Regions from separate parts of the Sporosarcina trichiuri genome, predicted to be linked through region 1. Evidence: a T-box and tRNA genes for the amino acid it is inferred to sense, from the RefSeq annotation. Region 1 holds a T-box; the other holds one or more tRNA genes.
What was found. A T-box is a leader RNA that pairs with one kind of tRNA and senses whether it is charged. The one in region 1 lies ahead of serS (serine--tRNA ligase), so its partner is inferred to be a tRNA-Ser.
Positions count from the first base shown of each region.

Region 2: it encodes a tRNA-Ser, which carries the amino acid that the T-box ahead of serS (serine--tRNA ligase) is inferred to sense. The anticodon was not compared.

Region 1 covers NZ_CP129119.1:2,372,598-2,382,294, reverse strand. Annotated here, with positions in the region: rRNA gene rrf (5S ribosomal RNA) at 40-155, shown strand; gene QWT68_RS12045 (glutathione peroxidase) at 574-1,050, shown strand; gene guaB (IMP dehydrogenase) at 1,158-2,624, shown strand; gene QWT68_RS12035 (serine hydrolase) at 2,755-4,098, shown strand; gene pdxR (MocR-like pyridoxine biosynthesis transcription factor PdxR) at 4,125-5,537, opposite strand; T-box leader at 5,698-5,912, shown strand; gene serS (serine--tRNA ligase) at 5,983-7,266, shown strand; gene tadA (tRNA adenosine(34) deaminase TadA) at 7,294-7,797, opposite strand; gene QWT68_RS12015 (deoxynucleoside kinase) at 7,932-8,570, shown strand; gene QWT68_RS12010 (deoxynucleoside kinase) at 8,567-9,235, shown strand; gene kynU (kynureninase) at 9,359-9,697, shown strand, end outside.
Region 2 covers NZ_CP129119.1:590,139-599,835, forward strand. Annotated here, with positions in the region: gene cydC (thiol reductant ABC exporter subunit CydC) at 1-1,315, shown strand, start outside; gene QWT68_RS03245 (DedA family protein) at 1,647-2,132, opposite strand; gene asd (archaetidylserine decarboxylase) at 2,174-2,950, opposite strand; gene pssA (CDP-diacylglycerol--serine O-phosphatidyltransferase) at 2,996-3,529, shown strand; tRNA gene QWT68_RS03260 (tRNA-Ser) at 3,626-3,716, shown strand; gene QWT68_RS03265 (hemerythrin domain-containing protein) at 3,858-4,289, shown strand; gene recQ (DNA helicase RecQ) at 4,355-6,127, shown strand; gene QWT68_RS03275 (MFS transporter) at 6,206-7,360, opposite strand; gene QWT68_RS03280 (diaminopimelate dehydrogenase) at 7,567-8,553, shown strand; gene QWT68_RS03285 (M42 family metallopeptidase) at 8,631-9,697, shown strand, end outside.

The DNA.
Region 1 (9,697 bases):
TGTCTGTTTTATCCAGTTTTGAGCGAACAAGCTCATCTGTCTGGTAATGATGGCGAAGAGGTCACACCCGTTCCCATACCGAACACGGAAGTTAAGTTCTTCAGCGCCGATGGTAGTAGGGGGCTTCCCCCTGTGAGAGTAGGACGTTGCCGGGCAACACAGAAGCACGAGCCGAGACGATATGTCTCAGCTCGTGTTTTTTATTTGCTGACTGTGCTGAAGTGCAAGGTGCCCTTAAAAAAGGCGCAGCCCACCATTCATCTCTTGGTCTTGCTCCTTGAGGACCACCTGCAAATTGTGCGGCCTCATAACCGGTCGCGTCAGCAGGCCGGTTATGAGCGGAAATCAAGTTTTATGAGCGGAAATCAAGTTTTATGAGCGGAAATCAAGTTTTATGAGCGGAAATCAAGTTTTATGAGCGGAAATCAAGTTTTATGAGCGGAATCCAAGGTTTATGAGCGTCAGCCCCCAGCAGTGCCTGTCTCACCGTGTAAACAGCCCAGGACGTCTTCTTTGCGCTCTGAAACCCTTTGCATTATGGTTAAACTACTACAAACGAGGGAGAGGGAGCAGATGGAATCCATTTACGACTTTACGATGAAGAAGCCGGACGGCACGGAAGAATCGCTCGCGGCCTATGAAGGTAAGCCGATGCTGATTGTGAATACGGCGAGCAAGTGCGGTTTCGTCAAACAGTTCGATGAGCTCGAAGAAGTGTATGACACCTACAAGGACCAAGGTCTCGTAGTGCTCGGTTTCCCGTCGGATAACTTCAGCAACCAGGAGTTCGGCAGCAGTGAGGAAGCGGAGGAGTTCTGCCGTATGAATTATGGTGTCACCTTCCCGGTCTCTGCCAAAGTGGATGTGAAGGGGGACCAGGCTGAGCCGCTGTTCAAGTACCTGGCCTCCCAGAAGAAGGGGATGCTGACGGAAGGGATCAAGTGGAACTTCACGAAGTTCCTCATCGACCGGGAAGGCCATGTCGTTGACCGCTTTGCTCCGCAGACGGGCCCGCTTAATATGAAAGATGCCATTGAAAAGCTTATTTAACCGAAAAGCGGCAATACTTTTACTTGTCGGGGCTTCCTTGACACGGTTCAGCACCGCTGATAACCTATTATCTAATATTTAACCGAAACTACAGGGGGGCGTCAGACATGTGGGAGACGAAATTTGCACGTGAAGGACTGACTTTTGATGATGTGCTGCTGGTACCGGGAGCATCGGAGGTACTGCCGAAGGATGTATCGCTGTCCGTCAAGATGACTGATATGATCCAGCTGAATGTGCCGCTGATCAGTGCAGGCATGGATACGGTGACGGAATCCAAAATGGCGATCGCCATGGCGCGTCAGGGCGGGCTCGGCGTCATCCATAAGAACATGAGCATCGAAGAGCAGGCGGAGCAGGTCGTGACCGTCAAACGCTCGGAGAATGGCGTCATCACGAATCCGTTCTATTTGACACCGGAACACCAGGTCTACGATGCAGAGCACCTCATGGGCAAATACCGGATCTCCGGTGTGCCGATCGTCGATACGCTCGATAACCGGAAGCTGGTCGGCATCATTACGAACCGTGATCTGCGCTTCATCCAGGACTATTCACTCCTCATTTCCGATGTCATGACGAAAGAGGAGCTGGTCACGGCACCGGTCGGCACGACACTTGAAGATGCGGAGAAGATCCTTCAGCAGCACAAGATCGAAAAGCTGCCGATCGTGGACGAGGCAGGGCATCTGTCCGGCCTGATCACGATCAAGGATATCGAGAAGGTCATCGAGTTCCCGAATGCGGCGAAAGACAAGCACGGCCGGCTGCTCGCAGCTGCAGCGGTCGGTGTCACCTCTGATACGATGGTGCGTGTCGAAAAGCTCGTCGAAGCGGAAGTCGATGCCATCGTCCTCGACACGGCGCACGGCCACTCGAAAGGCGTATTGGAGATGGTGAAGAAGATCCGGGAGACATATCCGGAACTTGCCATCATCGCCGGCAACGTTGCAACAGCCGAAGGGACGGCAGCACTCTATGAAGCTGGAGCGGATGTCGTCAAGGTCGGTATCGGCCCGGGCTCCATCTGTACGACACGCGTGGTTGCCGGTGTCGGCGTTCCGCAGATCACCGCAGTCTACGACTGTGCAGCGGTCGCACGGGAGCATGGCAAGACGATCATCGCGGACGGCGGCATCAAGTTCTCCGGCGACATCGTTAAGGCACTCGCGGCCGGCGGACATGCCGTCATGCTCGGCAGCCTGCTGGCAGGCACGACGGAAAGCCCGGGCGAGACGGAGATCTACCAGGGCCGGACGTTCAAGGTGTACCGCGGCATGGGTTCCGTCTCCTCCATGGAACGCGGCTCGAAAGACAGGTATTTCCAGGATGATGCGAAGAAGCTGGTCCCGGAAGGCATCGAAGGGCGCATGCCGTACAAGGGCTCGCTGTCAGATACCGTGCATCAGCTGATCGGCGGCATCCGTGCCGGCATGGGCTACTGCGGTACGAAGGATCTGCATACGCTGCGTGAAGAAGCGCAGTTCATCCGCATGACGGGTGCAGGCTTACGCGAAAGCCACCCGCATCAGGTGCAGATCACGAAAGAAGCACCGAACTATACGATCTCCTGAGCATCAGGAACTTCAGCACCTTTCCGGACGTCCCATATGGGCGGAAAGGTGCTTTTTTTGTTATACACTCCCCGCCCTCTTTGAGGTATGATAAACTATGGGAGTAAATTGCAGTAACGGGGGTAGAAATGTGAAGAAAATGAAGAACAGATGGCTGTCTGTCCTGTGTTCAGCAGTGCTGCTGATCACGTTGTTCGGTGCATCCACCGCACAGGCGGACACATCACTCGGTCTGCACGTGGACGGAGCGATTTTGATTGACGCGGACAGTGGAAAGATCTTGTATGAACAAAATGCCGACGCACCGCTTGGCCTTGCGAGCATGTCCAAGATGATGGTGGAGTACCTTCTGTTCGAAGCGATCGATGAAGGCAAGATCAAGTGGGATCAGCAGTACAAAGTGACCGATTATACATATGCTGTTTCACAGGACGGCAGTCTGAGCAACGTGCCGCTCCGCCGTGACGGCTCGTATTCCATCAAGGAACTGTACGAAGCATTGGCGATCTATTCGGCGAATGCTGCGACGATCGGGATTGCGGAAACGATTGCCGGCACGGAAACGGAATTTGTGAAAATGATGAACGAAAAGGCGAAGGAACTCGGTCTGACCGACTATAAATTCGTCAACTCGACAGGTTTGAACAATGCCAACCTGCACGGCATGCATCCGGAAGGGACAGGCCCGAATGATGAGAATGTCATGCCTGCCAAGTCCGTCGCAAAGCTTGCGTATTCGCTGCTGCGCGATTATCCGCAAGTACTCGATACGACGAAGATCACGACGGAGTATTTCCGGAAAGGCACGGACGATGAAACGAAGATGGACAACTGGAACTTCATGCTTCCTGGTTTCGTGTATGCCTATGAAGGTGTTGACGGCCTGAAGACCGGAACGACTGAATTTGCCGGCTACTGCTTCACCGGGACTGCGATGCGCGACGGCAAGCGGGTCATCGCGGTTGTCATGAATGCGGTCGATAAGAACGGCAAAGGGTCATACGGAGCCCGTTTTGAAGCGGCGCGCTCGATGTTCGATTATGGGTTCAGCCAGTTCTCCGAAGTGGAATTCGTGCCGGAAGGGTACCAGTTCAAAGGCAAGGAAACCCTCCCTGTCCTGAAAGGGAAAGAGAAAGAAGCTGCAATTGAAGTGAAGGAACCGATCACAATGATGGTGAAAACGAGTGAGAAGGATCAGTATGAACCGAAGCTCGTCATCGACAAGAAAAAGCTGAAAGATGGTTCACTGGAAGCCCCTGTCAAGAAAGGCACGGTCATCGGTCATGTGGAACTCGTGAAGAAAGACGGTTCCGAAGACTATGGCTATGTCGACGGCACGGATGCAGGCGCTGAAGTCGTCACGAAAGAGGCGGTCGAGAAGGCCGGCTGGTTCTCCCTTGCGATGGGCGGAATCGGGCATTTCTTCTCGGGTCTCTGGGACAGTGCCAGCGGGTTCGTCAAAGGCCTGTTTTAACAGATGAAAAAGGAACAGCTGCAGAGTCATTCTGCGCTGTTCCTTTTTTTGATGGTCCAGGCGGCCATGAGCCGCCGGACACCTTCTGTGATCTGTTGATCCGTCAAACCGCCGAATCCGAGCAGGAAGGCGGGAGATCCAGAGGATGCGCCCGACCGGTAGCTGTCCAGGCGGTAGACCCGCACATCGGCCTGCAGTGCAGCTTCGGCAAGTTCCTCTTCCGACCGATCGAGTGCAAGTGTGACAATGATATGCATGCCGGCCTCATCCCCTGAATAGGTGACTGCCGGTTGATAGGGGGCAAGCTGCTCGAGCAGCAGCTGCAGCTTTTTCCGATACAGCTTCCGCATGCGGTTCAGATGCCGGGCGAACTGTCCGTCCGCCATGAACCGGGCGAGCATATGCTGATCGATCCGCGGGACGGTGGATGCATAATGGATGAACGCGCCGCGGTACAGGTCGAGGAGCGGTTTTGGCAGCACCATATAGGCGATCCGCAGTGAGGGCATAAGAGACTTCGAAAACGTACTCAGATAGATGACATGGTCCCCGCGGTCCATACCATGAAGGGCTGGGATCGGCCGTCCGGCATAGCGGAATTCCCCATCGTAATCGTCCTCGATGATGTACCGGTCCGGATGCCCTGCCGCCCAGTTCAGCAATGCTGCCCGGCGTGGCGCTGACAGCACAGTGCCTGTTGGGAACTGATGTGACGGCGTGACATACGCCGCAGTCGCCGGCGACTGAAGGAGACGGTCCGTGTCCATCCCTTCCGCGTCTACGGGAATGGGGATGGCCCTTCGCTGCCCCTGGTCGAACACATGGTGGCTGAGCGGGTAGCCCGGGTCCTCGACGGCATAGACAGCGCCGTCCCCGAGGATCCGGATGATGAGCGGGATGAGCTGCTCGGTTCCGGAACCGACGATGATCTGATCCGGGTCACAGATGACCCCGCGGGAATGATATAAGTAGGTCGCAATTTCGGCACGCAGTTCGGCGTCACCGTGCGGGTCGCCGAGCTGCAGCAGGTGCGCCGCCTGCTCATCGATGACATCTTTTGCGGCTTTCCGCCATTTTTTGAACGGGAACGACTCGGTGTCCACCATTCCGGGAGAGAAATCAATTTCCGCCTTCCGCGACATCGAGACCGGTGTCCCGGTATAAGCGGCGGGCTCGGTATACGCCAGTTCTTCGATATCCTGGACGTAATAGCCGCTGCGCGGGACGGCGGTGATATAGCCTTCGGCAGTCAGCTGGCCGTATGCCAGTTCGATGGTCGTCTGACTGACCGCGAGAAATTCGCTCAGCTTGCGTTTTGACGGCAGTTTCTTTCCGACCGGTACACGCTGTTCCGTAATATCGCGCTTCATCTGCCGGTAAATCTGTTCATACAGCGGCAGTTCGTGTGATTTGTCCAAGGCAATCAGCCATTCTTCCATCGGTCCCCTCCGTTTCTGACCTGCATCAGGAGTGTAGAAAATCAATAACAGGACAGGTCATAGGGCCAGTATACCGCAAGCGGTCCAGACGTCCAGGAGGAACCGTCAGTGCACTTGCCAAACAGGCGGCCTTATAGTACAGTAAAGGTACTTTCATACACTAAACACGATGAGGGGAAGCAGTAGCAGATCTGTTTTCGACCAGAGAGCCGGCGGGTGGTGCAAGCCGGCGGAAACGACTGTGAATCCGTCCCTGAGCAGCCGGGCTGAACTTGAAGTAGGCCTGCGCCGGCACCGGAGCCGTTACCGTCCTGGAGTGGATCAGCTTTGTGCTGGTTAAACTGGGTGGTACCGCGGGTAGTTCTCGTCCCTGATGTCAGGGGATGGAGGGCTTTTTTTATGCCCGGAAACCGGGGAATCGTGACCAATCGAAGGAGGAATTCAAATGCTGGACAGGAAAGTATTGCGGACGGATTTTGAAGGTGTGAAACAGAAATTAGCGAAACGCGGGGAGGATATTTCGGAACTGGACCGGTTCCCGGAGCTCGATGAAAAACGCCGCGAGCTGCTGGCGAAAGTGGAAGCACTGAAGGCGGAGCGCAACGAAGTATCCCAGCAGGTCGCGGAGATGAAGCGCAACAAGCAGGACGCTGATGAGCTCGTACTGAGGATGCGGAAGGTCGGCGAGGACATCAAAGCGTACGACAACGAACTGCATGAGATCGAAGAGCAGCTTGACTATGTGCTCATGCGCATCCCGAACATCCCGCATGAAAGCGTCCCGATGGGCGACAGCGAAGACGACAACGTGGAAGTGCGCAAGTGGGGCGAGACACCGGAGTTCAGCTTCGAACCGAAACCGCACTGGGAAATCGGGACAGGACTCCAGATCCTCGATTTTGAACGGGCTGCGAAAGTGACAGGCAGCCGGTTCGTCTTCTATCGCGGACTTGGTGCACGTCTCGAGCGTGCCCTCATCAACTTCATGATGGATCTGCATCAGGAGGAGCACGGCTATGAGGAGATGCTGCCGCCGTACCTCGTGAACCGTGCGAGCCTGACGGGAACGGGCCAGCTGCCGAAATTCGAGGAGGATGCATTTCTGATTCCGGAAGAAGATTATTTCCTCATCCCGACGTCTGAAGTGCCGGTGACGAACTTCTACCGCGATGAAATCCTGCCGGCGGACATGCTGCCGAAGGCGTTCGCTGCGTACAGCACGAACTTCCGCTCGGAAGCGGGTTCAGCGGGACGTGACACACGCGGGCTCATCCGTCAGCACCAGTTCAACAAAGTGGAACTGGTGCGTTTCGTCAACCCTGACAACTCGTATGATGAACTCGAGAAACTTACAGGGCATGCGGAGAAAGTTCTGCAGCTTCTGGAACTGCCATACCGTGTGCTGAAGATGTGCACAGCGGACCTCGGCTTCACTGCGGCGAAGAAGTACGACATCGAAGTATGGATCCCGACGCAGAACGTGTATCGCGAGATCTCGTCTTGTTCGAACTTCGAGGACTTCCAGGCGCGCCGGGCGAACATCCGGTTCCGCCGCGAAAAAGGCGGCAAGCCGGAGTACGTCCATACGCTGAACGGCAGCGGGCTGGCAGTCGGCCGAACCGTTGCGGCATTGCTTGAAAACAACCAGCAGGAAGACGGCTCGGTCCGGATTCCGGAAGTGCTGCGTCCGTATATGGGCGGCCGGGAATTCATCACACCGGCAGAATAAGACAACTGGAAAAAGCGGCAGGGGAAGTCATTCGGCTTCCTCTGCCGCTTTTCGTTTGGCCGCTTTTTTCTTTGCACGCAGGCTGCGGAAAAACCCAGAGAGCAGGGTACCGCAAGCCTCGCCCAGCACACCTTCCCGGACGGTGCATTCGTGGTTGAACCGGGGGTCGTTCAGCAGCCGGTACAGCGTGTCCACACAGCCTGCCTTCGGATCGCGCGCCCCGTAAACGACGGTCGGGATGCGCGACTGCAGGATGGCTCCTGCACACATCGGGCAGGGCTCGAGTGTCACATACAATTCCGTCTCCTCGAGCCGCCAGCTGCCGATCACCGCGCAGGCCTGCTCGATCGCGGACAGTTCCGCATGCGTCACGGCGTTCTGCGTCGTCTCCCGCAGATTGTGCGCCCGGGCGATCACTTCACCGTGGTGGACAATCACCGCACCGATCGGCACTTCACCGATCGCTTCCGCCTTCATCGCTTCCTCGATTGCGAGCCCCATGAAATGCTCGTCTCGTTCCTGCATATTCATCGACATCGCTCCTTACCTTCAGTGTAGCACGGACAGGTGAAAATGTTCCACGTGGAAAAAATGTCACACCCTGTTCCCATCCGCTTGTGATACACTGAAAGGACGACAGTAACTGAAAGACAGGAGCGTTAGTCATGACCATTCCGTTCATCGCGGTGGAAGGGCCGATCGGTGTCGGCAAGTCCACGTTATCGAAGGCGATTTCCGATACACAGCAGTTCCATCTGCTCATGGAGATTGTAGACGAAAACCCGTTTCTCAATAAATTCTACGACGATATAGCAGAGTGGAGCTTCCAGACGGAAATGTTCTTCCTCTGCAACCGGTACAAGCAGCTCGGCGACATCCAGAAGCATTACTTGGCGGCCGGAAAACCGGTTGTCGCCGATTATCATATCTTCAAGAACCTTATTTTTGCAAAACGCAGTCTCTCCGACAGCGATTATGCGAAATACGAACAGATCTACAGCATCTTGACAGCAGGGATGCCGGTGCCGAATGTCATCGTCTATCTGCATGCGAGTCTCGAGACACTTATGAAGCGCATCGCCATGCGTGGCCGCGACTACGAGCGCGGCATGGACCCGGCCTACCTGCGCCGGCTGTCCGCGGACTATGAGACGTTCATCGATGAATTCGAACAGCAGCATCCGGACATCCCCGTACTCCGTTTCAATGGCGATGAACTCGATTTCGTCGCCAATTCCCGTGACCGTGACTATATCCTGAACGCTGTACAGGCAGCAATCCAGAAAGAAGGCGTCAACCCATGAACCTACGAGAAAAATACGGCATTCCGCAAAATGCGGTCATCACGATCGCCGGGACAGTCGGCGTCGGCAAATCGACGATGACCACCGCGCTTGCGGAAGCGCTCGGTTTCCGGACTTCATTCGAAAAGGTCGATCAGAACCCATACTTGGACAAGTTCTACGAGGACTTCAAGAAGTGGAGTTTCCACCTGCAGATCTATTTCCTTGCCGAGCGGTTCAAGGAACAGAAACGTATCTTCGAATACGGCGGCGGCTTCATACAGGACCGTTCCATCTACGAAGACACGGGCATCTTCGCCCGCATGCATATGGAAGAAGGCACGATGGATCCGGTCGATTACGAGACGTATACGAACCTGTTCGACGCGATGGTGATGACACCGTACTTCCCACACCCCGATCTGCTCATCTACCTGGAAGGGCCGATCGACTGCATCATCGACCGCATCCATGAGCGCGGCCGGGAAATGGAGCAGGAGACACCGACCAGCTACTGGGAGGAGATGCACGCCCGCTACGAGACGTGGATCGATTCCTTCAGCGCCTGCCCGGTACTGCGTCTTGACATCAACGACTACGACCTGCTGACCAATGCGCACGAAGTGGAACTGATCGTCGAGAAGATCGGCGGCATCCTGACGAAAACAGCAGCTCTGCGCGGCTGATCAAAGCCCTTTCCCTCCAGCTTTCGAGCTGCCGGGAAAGGGTTTTCCCGTTCTCCGGAGAAAGAAAGAAGAGTGCAACTGTACTGGACATCATGAATTCTGCAAACAAAGGAGCGGATCATTATGACAACATCGACTCTCAATACACCTGACTACGCGGCCCAGCTGGAGGCGCGCTATGCCGCCGCCAGCCGGCGGGACGAATTTTACATACAGGACGGCACCATCTATTTCGACGGCAACTCCCTCGGCCTGTTGTCCAAGCGGGCGGAATCTTCACTGCTTGCGGTGCTCGACACATGGAAGCGGCATGGCATCGACGGCTGGACGCAGGGGGAGCGGCCGTGGTTCCATCTGTCTGAACAGATCGGCGCGATGATGGCCCCATTAATCGGCGCAAATCCGTCCTCGGTCATTGCGACAGGCTCGACAACGTCCAACCTTCACCAGCTGCTCGCGACG
Region 2 (9,697 bases), 1.3 Mb from region 1:
CGTCAGCGGACTGGTCCTGTTCCTGTTCGCAACGGTCTCGCTGTCCGTCTTCGACTGGAAGTTCGGCCTGTTCATCGGCCTGTGCCTCAGCGTGTTCGTCTTCGTCTATCCGCTGTACTCGCTGCGTATCCGCAAGCGGCACATGCAGCGGTCGAAACAGCAGCATACGCGGCTGTACCATACACTCGGTGATGCGGTGTACGGCATCCGGGACTGGCTGATCAGCAGCCGTTCCGCCGACTTCCTTGAGAAGTTCGGGGCTGAACGGGATGCGAGCTACTCTACGGATCTGGACATCACGCGCAAAGACCAGGCAAGGACGCTGCAGCTCCAGCTGTTTTCCGGTATCATCACCGTGGTTGTCGGTATCTGGGCGGGGATCCAGGCGGCGGACGGTGTGATCACACCTGTCTATATCGCTGCATTCACACTGGTGACACTGCCGATCATCGAGGCGCTTATTCCGATTTCGAATGCCATGGAGCGGATTCCGGCTTATGAAGAGGCGTTCACCCGTCTCCGTTTCACGGAAGAGACCGCAAGTCAGATACGGGAGACCGAAGACCCGCTGCCGGTGCCTGCTGGGCCGGTCGGCATTTCGATCAGCGGGGCATCCTATTCCTATCAGGAAGGTGCCAGGAAAGCGCTCAGCGATATGACACTCTCGATCGGTCAAGGGGAACGGATCGCTGTACTCGGGAAGAGCGGTGCAGGGAAATCGACGTTTCTCAATCTGCTGCTCGGTGCCTTGGAGCCTGATGCCGGGACGATTGCAATCGCTGGACAGCCGCCATCATCCTACGGCGATCATATCCACCAGCTCGTCAGCGTCCTGAACCAGAAACCATACTTGTTCGGCACGACGATCGAAAACAATCTGCGTCTCGGTAAACCGGATGCGTCCGCTGAGGAACTCGACGCGGCCATCCGCCAGGTCGGTCTCGAGGAATACATCCGCCGTCTGCCGGACGGTCTGCAGACACAGACTGAGGAAGCGGGCCGCCGCTTCTCGGGAGGGGAACGCCAGCGTCTCGCGCTCGCCCGCATTCTGCTGAATGATACGCCGGTCGTCATCGTGGACGAACCATCCGTCGGCCTCGATCCCGAGACAGAGCGTAATCTGATCCGCACGATGCTGGACAGCCTGAAAGGAAAAACGGTCATCTGGATCACCCACCATCTGATGGGGATGGAACTGATGGACCGCATCATTTTCCTGGAAGACGGGCGGATCGCACAGGAAGGCACACACGAGGAGCTGCTTAGGAAATCCGGGCGGTACCACCGGCTCGTTGAACTGGACAGAGGTATATGAAGAAACAGCTGCAGTACACATCAATCAGGACTGATGAGTACTGCAGTTTTTGTTTTATACGGCACTTTCATTAAAGGAGAGTGTGCCGATAATAGAACTTGAAAGAGGGTGGGGAACAAAATCAGTTCATCGATTTAAACAGATAGGGGCAGCAGGGTGCCAGCAATGGAATTTATCGAGCTGAGCTATGCGGGAGCCCGGTGGATGAAAATATTTGTGCCGTCAGCTTAGCAGGGCGACGCTTTCTGGACAGGAATCCGGATTACCCGGCACATGAAAAAAGCCGGCCTGCTGGGTTCAGTGAATCTGCAGGGCGGCTTTTGTACAGTTATCAGAACGGCCAGCCGAAGAGGTAGCCGAGTGAAACACAGAGAATTCCGGAGACGACAGTGCCAAGCGAAGAGAACAGCATGTACCGCTGGACGTTCATGCCGCTGATGCCGGAGAAGCAGCAGACGAAGTGCCGCATGCCGGGGACGAAGAAGCCGAGTGTAACCGTCCAGGAACCGTACCGGCTGAACCAGCGTTCCACCCGGCCGACACGCTTTTCGGATAATCCGATCCATTTCCCGAACCGTTCGATGATCGGCCGTCCGATTTTCTTGCCGATCGTATACGTGACGAGCGTGCCGATGAACACCCCGACAATCGCAATCAGCAGGGCGCTTGCAAGGCTCAGCAGACCGGAAGAAGAAAGGTAGCCAGTAAAGATGATGACGACTTCATCCGGCATCGGCAGACCGAAGATACCAAGTGACAGGAACACGAATACAATGAAATAACCGTATTGGATAATATAGTCTTGCAGCAAACTCATGATATCCCTCTTTTGCCGTTTCTAAGCTGATCAGCGCACATTTACTGCCAATATCCGATCGTCTCGCCCGTCCGGACGGGGCCTGGATGTCCGACCGCCGGCGTGAATGGGGAGTCGCCTGCAGTGAACAGGAGAATCGTCGAGCCGAATGAGAAGAATCCGAAATCTTCCCCTTTGACCGCTTGTTTGTCAGATGAATAGAGCTGTACGGAGTTTACATTAAGAGCACCCACTTTGACAAGTGCCAGTTTGTCGAATTGTGAAGACAGTTCAGTGATCAGGCGGTAATTTGTCTCGAATGGCCGGTCGCCGTGTGTCAGCCCGAAGCCGTTCACCGGATAGGAAACAGTCCCGAGTGCATAGCGGCTGGTGACAGTGCCGTCAGCGGGGTAATGGAAATGATGGTAATCCGCAGGTGACAGGTAGAAGACGAAATACCAGCCGTTTTTATATTGGGATGCCCTCTGTTCATCCATGAAGATTTGATTTATACTGTAGGTATGACCTTTTATTGTAAATTGGTGCCCGTCTTCAACACGGCCGAACGAACTCAGAAAGCCGTCCGCAGGTGAGACGAGTGCTTCCGGCGACGGATCGAACGGTCTGGCACCAGTGCGCAGCCGGCGCGTGAAATAGTGCTGCAGGCTGCCGTAGGAAGTTCGCGGGTGCTCGATTTCGCTTTCATCTATACAATATGCTTTCGAATAGACGGAAATCAGCGGTCTGCTCAGGCGGGAGGCGGAAATTTGCCGCAGCAGTGCGGAAGCAACCGGGCTGCCGGTCAGTTCGACAAATTTTTTCAGCAATCTTTTTTTCATAGGATTCACCATCTTCAGCTAGTATAGAATACAAGGAGGCACAATATGTTTTCATTCAGATATTTTGATTATACTAAAGTGAAGGCACAATTGGCGAATGCCATCACTTTGATCAATTTAAGTTTCGGCGCAATCGCGATTCTGCTCATTTCGAAGGATTTGTCCCATATGAGCCTGGTGTTCATCTTCCTGGCGGCGCTGTTCGACAGGTTCGACGGCATGACCGCCCGGCACTTCCATACGGAATCGGCATTCGGAAAAGAACTGGACTCGCTCAGTGACATCATTTCGTTCGGTGTGGCACCGGCCCTGCTGATCTACCACACGGCACTGTCCGGCATGCTGTGGGTCGGCATCGCGGCGACGATCATCTACATCGCTGCCGGCGCAGTCCGCCTTGCACGCTACAATGTGGAGGAATTTGACGGCTCGTTCCGCGGCATCCCGATCACGGCAGCAGGTGTCATCCTGACCGTTCTCTATTTCGCGATTCCGTACGTCGGCGCTCCGTACTTCGTCATTGCCATGCTCGTTCTGTCCTATGCGATGGTGAGCAACGTGAAAATCGCGAAGATGTAAGGAGCAGTCTCCCTGTGCCGCAGAAAATTTTGCGGAACGGGGATTTTTTTATTGTCGGCTGCTTTTTGTTTGTGATATACTATATCTCGTTCTGATGGAGACGTACCCAAGAGGCTGAAGGGGGCTGACTCGAAATCAGCTAGGGCGTGCAAGCGCCGCGGGGGTTCAAATCCTCTCGTCTCCGCCATACATACCGAAAACCGCCGCTGCTCTGTGCAGCCGGCGGTTTTCTGCTTTTCCGGCTGCCGTCCGTATGCCGTGTCCGTTTCTTTCTGGGCCCGTATCTGGTATTCTAATACTAGACAATACGATTGAAAGGGTGGAGACAATGGCAGGTCCGGCACTGAAACAGCTGCAGTCCCACAGGGCGATCCACGAAGGCGGCTTATCCGGCGCAGTCGGCAAGACGGAGATGCTGATCGAGTTCCTCCAGCAGGGCGATCAGAAGAATGCGGAGCGCGCTGCGGACGATCTGATCGATTATTGGAAGACACGTGTGATCAGCCATGCGGATGCGGAAGAGGAAGGGTTCTATCTGGAAATCAAGGAAGAGGATCCTTCACTCGAAAAGGCAGTGACCCAGCTGACGCGCGATCATGACATCATGCGCCTGGTCGTGGCGGATATCGAGCAGCTGAAGGAGACGGAAGGGATCAGCCCGACGGTCCTGCAGAAATTCTACGCGCTTCTCGTCGTCAATGAACTGCACAGCCGCGAAGAAGAGCGGCTGCTGTTCGAGGAGAATAATCCCGGGAGCTGACAGACAGTCGACAGCACGCCATTCGTCCGATGAATGGCGTGTTTTGAACGGAAGGAGGTCATAGGATGATGGAGCAGGCGCTCGGCGTACTCGAAGAGAAATTCGGCTACCCCTCGTTCAGGGCAGGCCAGGAACAGGTCATCCAGCTCGTCATGGACGGCTCGGACGCCCTTTGTGTCATGCCGACCGGCGGCGGTAAATCACTGTGCTACCAAGTGCCGGCCATGCTGATGGAAGGGACGGTCCTCGTAATATCCCCACTCATCTCACTCATGAAAGACCAGGTGGATGCCCTCTGGCAGCTCGGCATCCCGGCTGCATACATCAACAGCACACTGTCCACGGAAGAATACTTCGGTACGCTAGAGAACGCGCGGGACGGCCACTACAAACTGCTGTACATCGCACCTGAGCGGCTTGAATCCGAGTCGTTCATGCGTGAGCTCGGCCGCATGAAAGTGCCGATGATCGCCATCGACGAAGCCCACTGCATCTCGCAATGGGGACACGATTTCCGGCCGAGCTACCGCAATATCAGCCGGGTGCTTAATTGTTTCGATGAAAAACCGGTCTTGCTTGCCCTCACGGCAACAGCGACACCGACCGTACGGGAAGACATCCGCGAACAGCTCGGCATTCCGCAGGAACAGACGGTGCTGACCGGCTTCGAGAGGGGCAACCTGACGTTCACGGTCGTGAAAGGCGAGAACCGCGAGAAGTTCATCAAGGACTACGTCAGCAAGAACAAGGACGAAGCCGGCATCATCTACGCGGCAACGCGGAAAGCGGTCGAAAGTGTGCACGATCAGCTCGCACGCAGCGGTGTCGCGGTCGCCAAATACCACGGCGGCATGGACGATTATGAACGGCAGCGCGAACAGGACCGGTTCCTGAATGACGAAGCATCCGTCATGGTGGCGACGAACGCGTTCGGCATGGGAATCGACAAATCCAATATCCGCTACGTCATCCACTACCAGATGCCGAAGAACATGGAGAGCTACTACCAGGAAGCCGGGCGTGCCGGGCGGGACGGACTCGACAGCGAGTGCATCCTGCTGTTCGCCTCCCAGGACATCCAGACGCAGCGGTTCCTGATCGAGCAGTCGCAGGATCCGTCGCGCATGCGTTCAGAAACCGAGAAACTGCAGGGGATGATTGACTACTGCCATACGGAGGACTGTCTCCAGCAGTACATCATCACCTACTTCGGCGAACAGGAACCGCCGCCGTGCGGACGCTGTGCGAACTGTACGGATACCCGCGAGCAGCTCGACGTCACACTCGATGCCCAGAAAGTGCTGTCCTGCGTCATCCGTATGGGGCAGCGGTTCGGCAAGACGATGATCGCCCAGGTGCTGACAGGCTCCCGCAACAAGAAACTGCTCGAGTTCCGGTTCGACGAACTGTCGACATACGGACTCATGAAAGGGAAGAATGCCAAAGAAGTGGCGGATTTCATAGAGTTCCTCATTTCGGCGAACTGCCTGTCCGTCGAGAACGGCCAGTTCCCGACCATCCAAGTGGCGGAACGGGGGAAAGACGTTCTTCTCGGTAAAGAGAAGATCGGGCGGAAAGGATCGTTCGTGACGAAACAGCTGACCGAAGATGACCCGCTGTTCGAGCGGCTGCGCCAGCTGCGCCGCACACTCGCCCAGGAAGCGGGCGTTCCGCCATTCGTCATCTTCTCGGACAAGACCCTGAAGGACATGGCCGCAAAGAAACCGCGGACAGCGGACGAATTCCTCGATGTCAACGGGGTCGGCCAGAGCAAACTCGAATCATACGGCGAAGTGTTCATCACAGAAATCGAGTCGTTCGGTCTCCAGGAAGCCTGACTGTATAAGTGAATGCATGCAAAAACCGCAAGCCTTGGCTCAATAGCTCAGGGCTTGCGGTTTTTGCATGTTGTCCAGTCAGGGCCGGACAGGGGACGACTGCTTACGCATCAGGCCGTAGATCGTGTAGACAGCGACGATCAGCAGCACGATGCCCGTAACGATGAACGCGGAGCGGTACTCGAGATCGAGCGCACCGATGACGTAGGAGCCCGCCACGACACCCATCGAGAAGAACGCATAGAAATAGCCATACGCCCGGCCGCGGGACGCGGGACTCGAGGAATCGATCAGCAGGGAGTTGATGGACGGGAACAGGAACGCGAACCCGACGCCATAGACGGACATCGTGCCGAACAGGCTGGCCAGATCATCCGCACCGCTCAGCAGCAGCATGCTGACGCCCATGAGCGAGATCCCGAACGCCAGCGTGATCATCGGACGCACACGGTCGAAGATCCGGTTGATCGGCAGCAGGAACACGAGAATGGCGATCACGCCAAACGTGCTCAGCAGCATCCCGGTCGTTTTCGTCTCGAACCCGAGCGCCTCGACTTTGAGCGGCAGGATGAGCGCAAGCACCCCCTGTGAGAACATGAGGAAGAAGGCGCCGGCAAACGCCCGCTGGATTCCCCTGTTGCGGAACAGTCCCCGGACTTCCTTGCTGTCCGGCTTCGCTGATGGCTTCTTTCCGCGCTTAAACGTCCTCAGGAAGACGATTGCGCATGCTGCCAGGATTACCATGATGACCCCGTTGATGAGCATGATGCCGGGCGTCGTGATCTTTGAAGATATGATCCCGCTGTACGCGGGCCCGGCAATGGCGGCCAGGCCGACGAACGCACCGGAAATTGCTGTACTCTTGCCGCGCTTTTCAGGTTCCGCCCGGTTTGCGAGGAACGTGAACGCCGCCGGGATGATCAGACCGTTCGTGAATCCATGGACAAACCGGATGGCAACGAGCAGCCACGGCGCATGCACCGCCGAATACAGGCTGAGGGAGACCGCGTTCATGAACAGACCGATCAGCAGGATCAGAAACGGCCCGCGCCGATCGGTGATGAATCCCGAAAAGATGTTGCCGAAGACATTTGCGAGCGAATATGTACCGACGACCAGGCCGGCGATGAACGTCGTCGCGCCGAGGGACAGCGCGAACGGACTCATGATCGGCAGCTGGGAAAACAGATCGAAAAAGGAGAAGAACACGATCAGGTAGACAAAAAAACGCATACGAACGCCTCGTTTCAAATAATCATGTATCCAGTCCATTTTAGCATGCCCGCTATGTATTTCAACGGAACGGGGCCTCCTCCGGCGTGCAGGTGGATGAATTGTGACGGAATGATGAGGGAAGGGTCGGCCGGAAGAAAATATGGCAATCCGGCCGAAGAAGATGTAAAATAACGAATTATAAAAAAGGGGATGGGGATGAGGTCATGGTAAACGCAATACGCATCGGCATCGCAGGGTACGGCAATTTAGGAAAAGGCGTGGCGCATGCAGTTGCCCAACAGCCGGATATGGTTTGTGCCGGAATCTTCACACGCCGGCCGGCGGCATCGATCGAGCCGGTGAACAATAAAGTACCTGTCTATCCTATGGATGCAATCGAGCAATATGCCGACAAGATCGATGTCATGGTCCTTTGCGGAGGGTCGCGGTCCGATCTGCCTGAACAGGGCCCGGCACTCGCCAAGTGGTTCACGACTGTCGACAGTTACGACACACATGCCAAAATACCGGAATACTACGCTGCACTCGATGACGCGGCATCGGCAGCCGGCACGACCGCTGTCCTGTCCGTCGGCTGGGATCCCGGCCTGTTCTCCATCAACCGTCTGTACGGGGAGACGGTGCTCGCAGACGGGGCGACGTATACGTTCTGGGGCAAAGGGCTGAGCCAGGGACACTCCGATGCAGTGCGCCGCGTCGAAGGCGTCTCGCAGGCTGTACAATATACGATTCCATCGGAGGAAGCGATCGCAAAAGTGCGGGCAGGCGGGGCGCCTGAACTGACGACAGGCGAAAAGCATACGCGGGAGTGTTATGTCGTCCTTGAAGAAGGCACCGATGCAGCGAAAGTCGAGGAAGCGATCGTCACCATGCCCGATTACTTCGCGGATTACTCGACGACTGTGCATTTTATCACAGCGGAAGAGCTGGCGGCAGAACACAGCGCCATGCCGCACGGTGGATTCGTCATCCGGTGCGGAAACACCGGCGCCGGAAGCCGCCAGGTGATGGAATACTCCCTGACGCTCGACAGCAATCCGGAATTTACGTCGAGTGTCCTGACCGCCTATGCACGCGCAGCGCATAAGCTGTCCAGGAGCGGCCAGCACGGAGCGAAGACGGTATTCGATATCGCACCCGGCCTGCTGTCACCGAAAGATCCGGCACAGCTGCGGAAAGAATTGCTGTAAGCGCACACACCAAACTTTGATTATATGAAAATTTGTATTATACTAGCAGTATCTTTTTACTTAGGGGGACGAAAGAGTTGGCGAAACTGGATGAAACACTGACAATGCTGAAAGACTTAACGGATGCAAAAGGGATCGGCGGCAACGAACGTGAACCGCGCGACGTCATGAAGCGCTACATCGAACCGTATGCCGATGAAATCGACCAGGACGGACTCGGTTCCCTGATCGCGAAGCAGACAGGCGAGACGGACGGCCCGAAAATCATGGTTGCAGGCCACTTGGATGAAGTCGGCTTCATGATCACCCGGATCGACGAAAAAGGGTTCCTCAGCTTCCAGACGGTCGGCGGCTGGTGGTCGCAGGTCATGCTCGCACAGCGTGTAACGATCGTGACGCGCAAAGGGGATACGGTCACAGGCGTGATCGGTTCGAAGCCGCCGCATATCCTGTCGCCGGAAGCGCGCAAGAAGCCGGTCGACATCAAGGATATGTTCATCGATATCGGTGCATCTTCGCGCGAGGAAGCGGCAGAGTGGGGCGTGGCTCCCGGGGACATGGTCGTACCGTATTTCGAATTCACGGTCATGAACAATGAGAAGTACCTGCTCGCAAAAGCATGGGATAACCGGATCGGCTGTGCCATCGCGATCGACGTCATGAAGGCGCTGAAAGAGGAAGGGCATCCGAACACGCTGTTCAGCGTCGGAGCGGTACAGGAGGAAGTCGGCCTGCGCGGAGCAGGCACGGCCGCCACGAAAATCAAGCCCGATATCGGCTTTGCGGTCGATGTTGGCATTGCCGGCGACACACCAGGGGTATCCGTCAAAGAGGCGGCTTCCAAAATGGGGGACGGCCCGCAGATCATCCTCTATGATGCGTCCATGGTCGGACACAAAGGGCTGCGCGATTTCGTCGTCGATACAGCCGAAGAGAACGGAATCCCGTACCAGTTCGACGCCATAGCAGGCGGCGGCACGGATGCAGGCTCCATCCACTTGAGCGGCAATGGGGTTCCGTCGATCGCCATCACGATCGCAACCCGCTACATCCACAGCCATGCAGCGATGCTCCACCGGGATGACTACGAGAATGCAGTGAAATTGCTGACGGCCGTCATCAAAAAGCTCGACAAAGATACGGT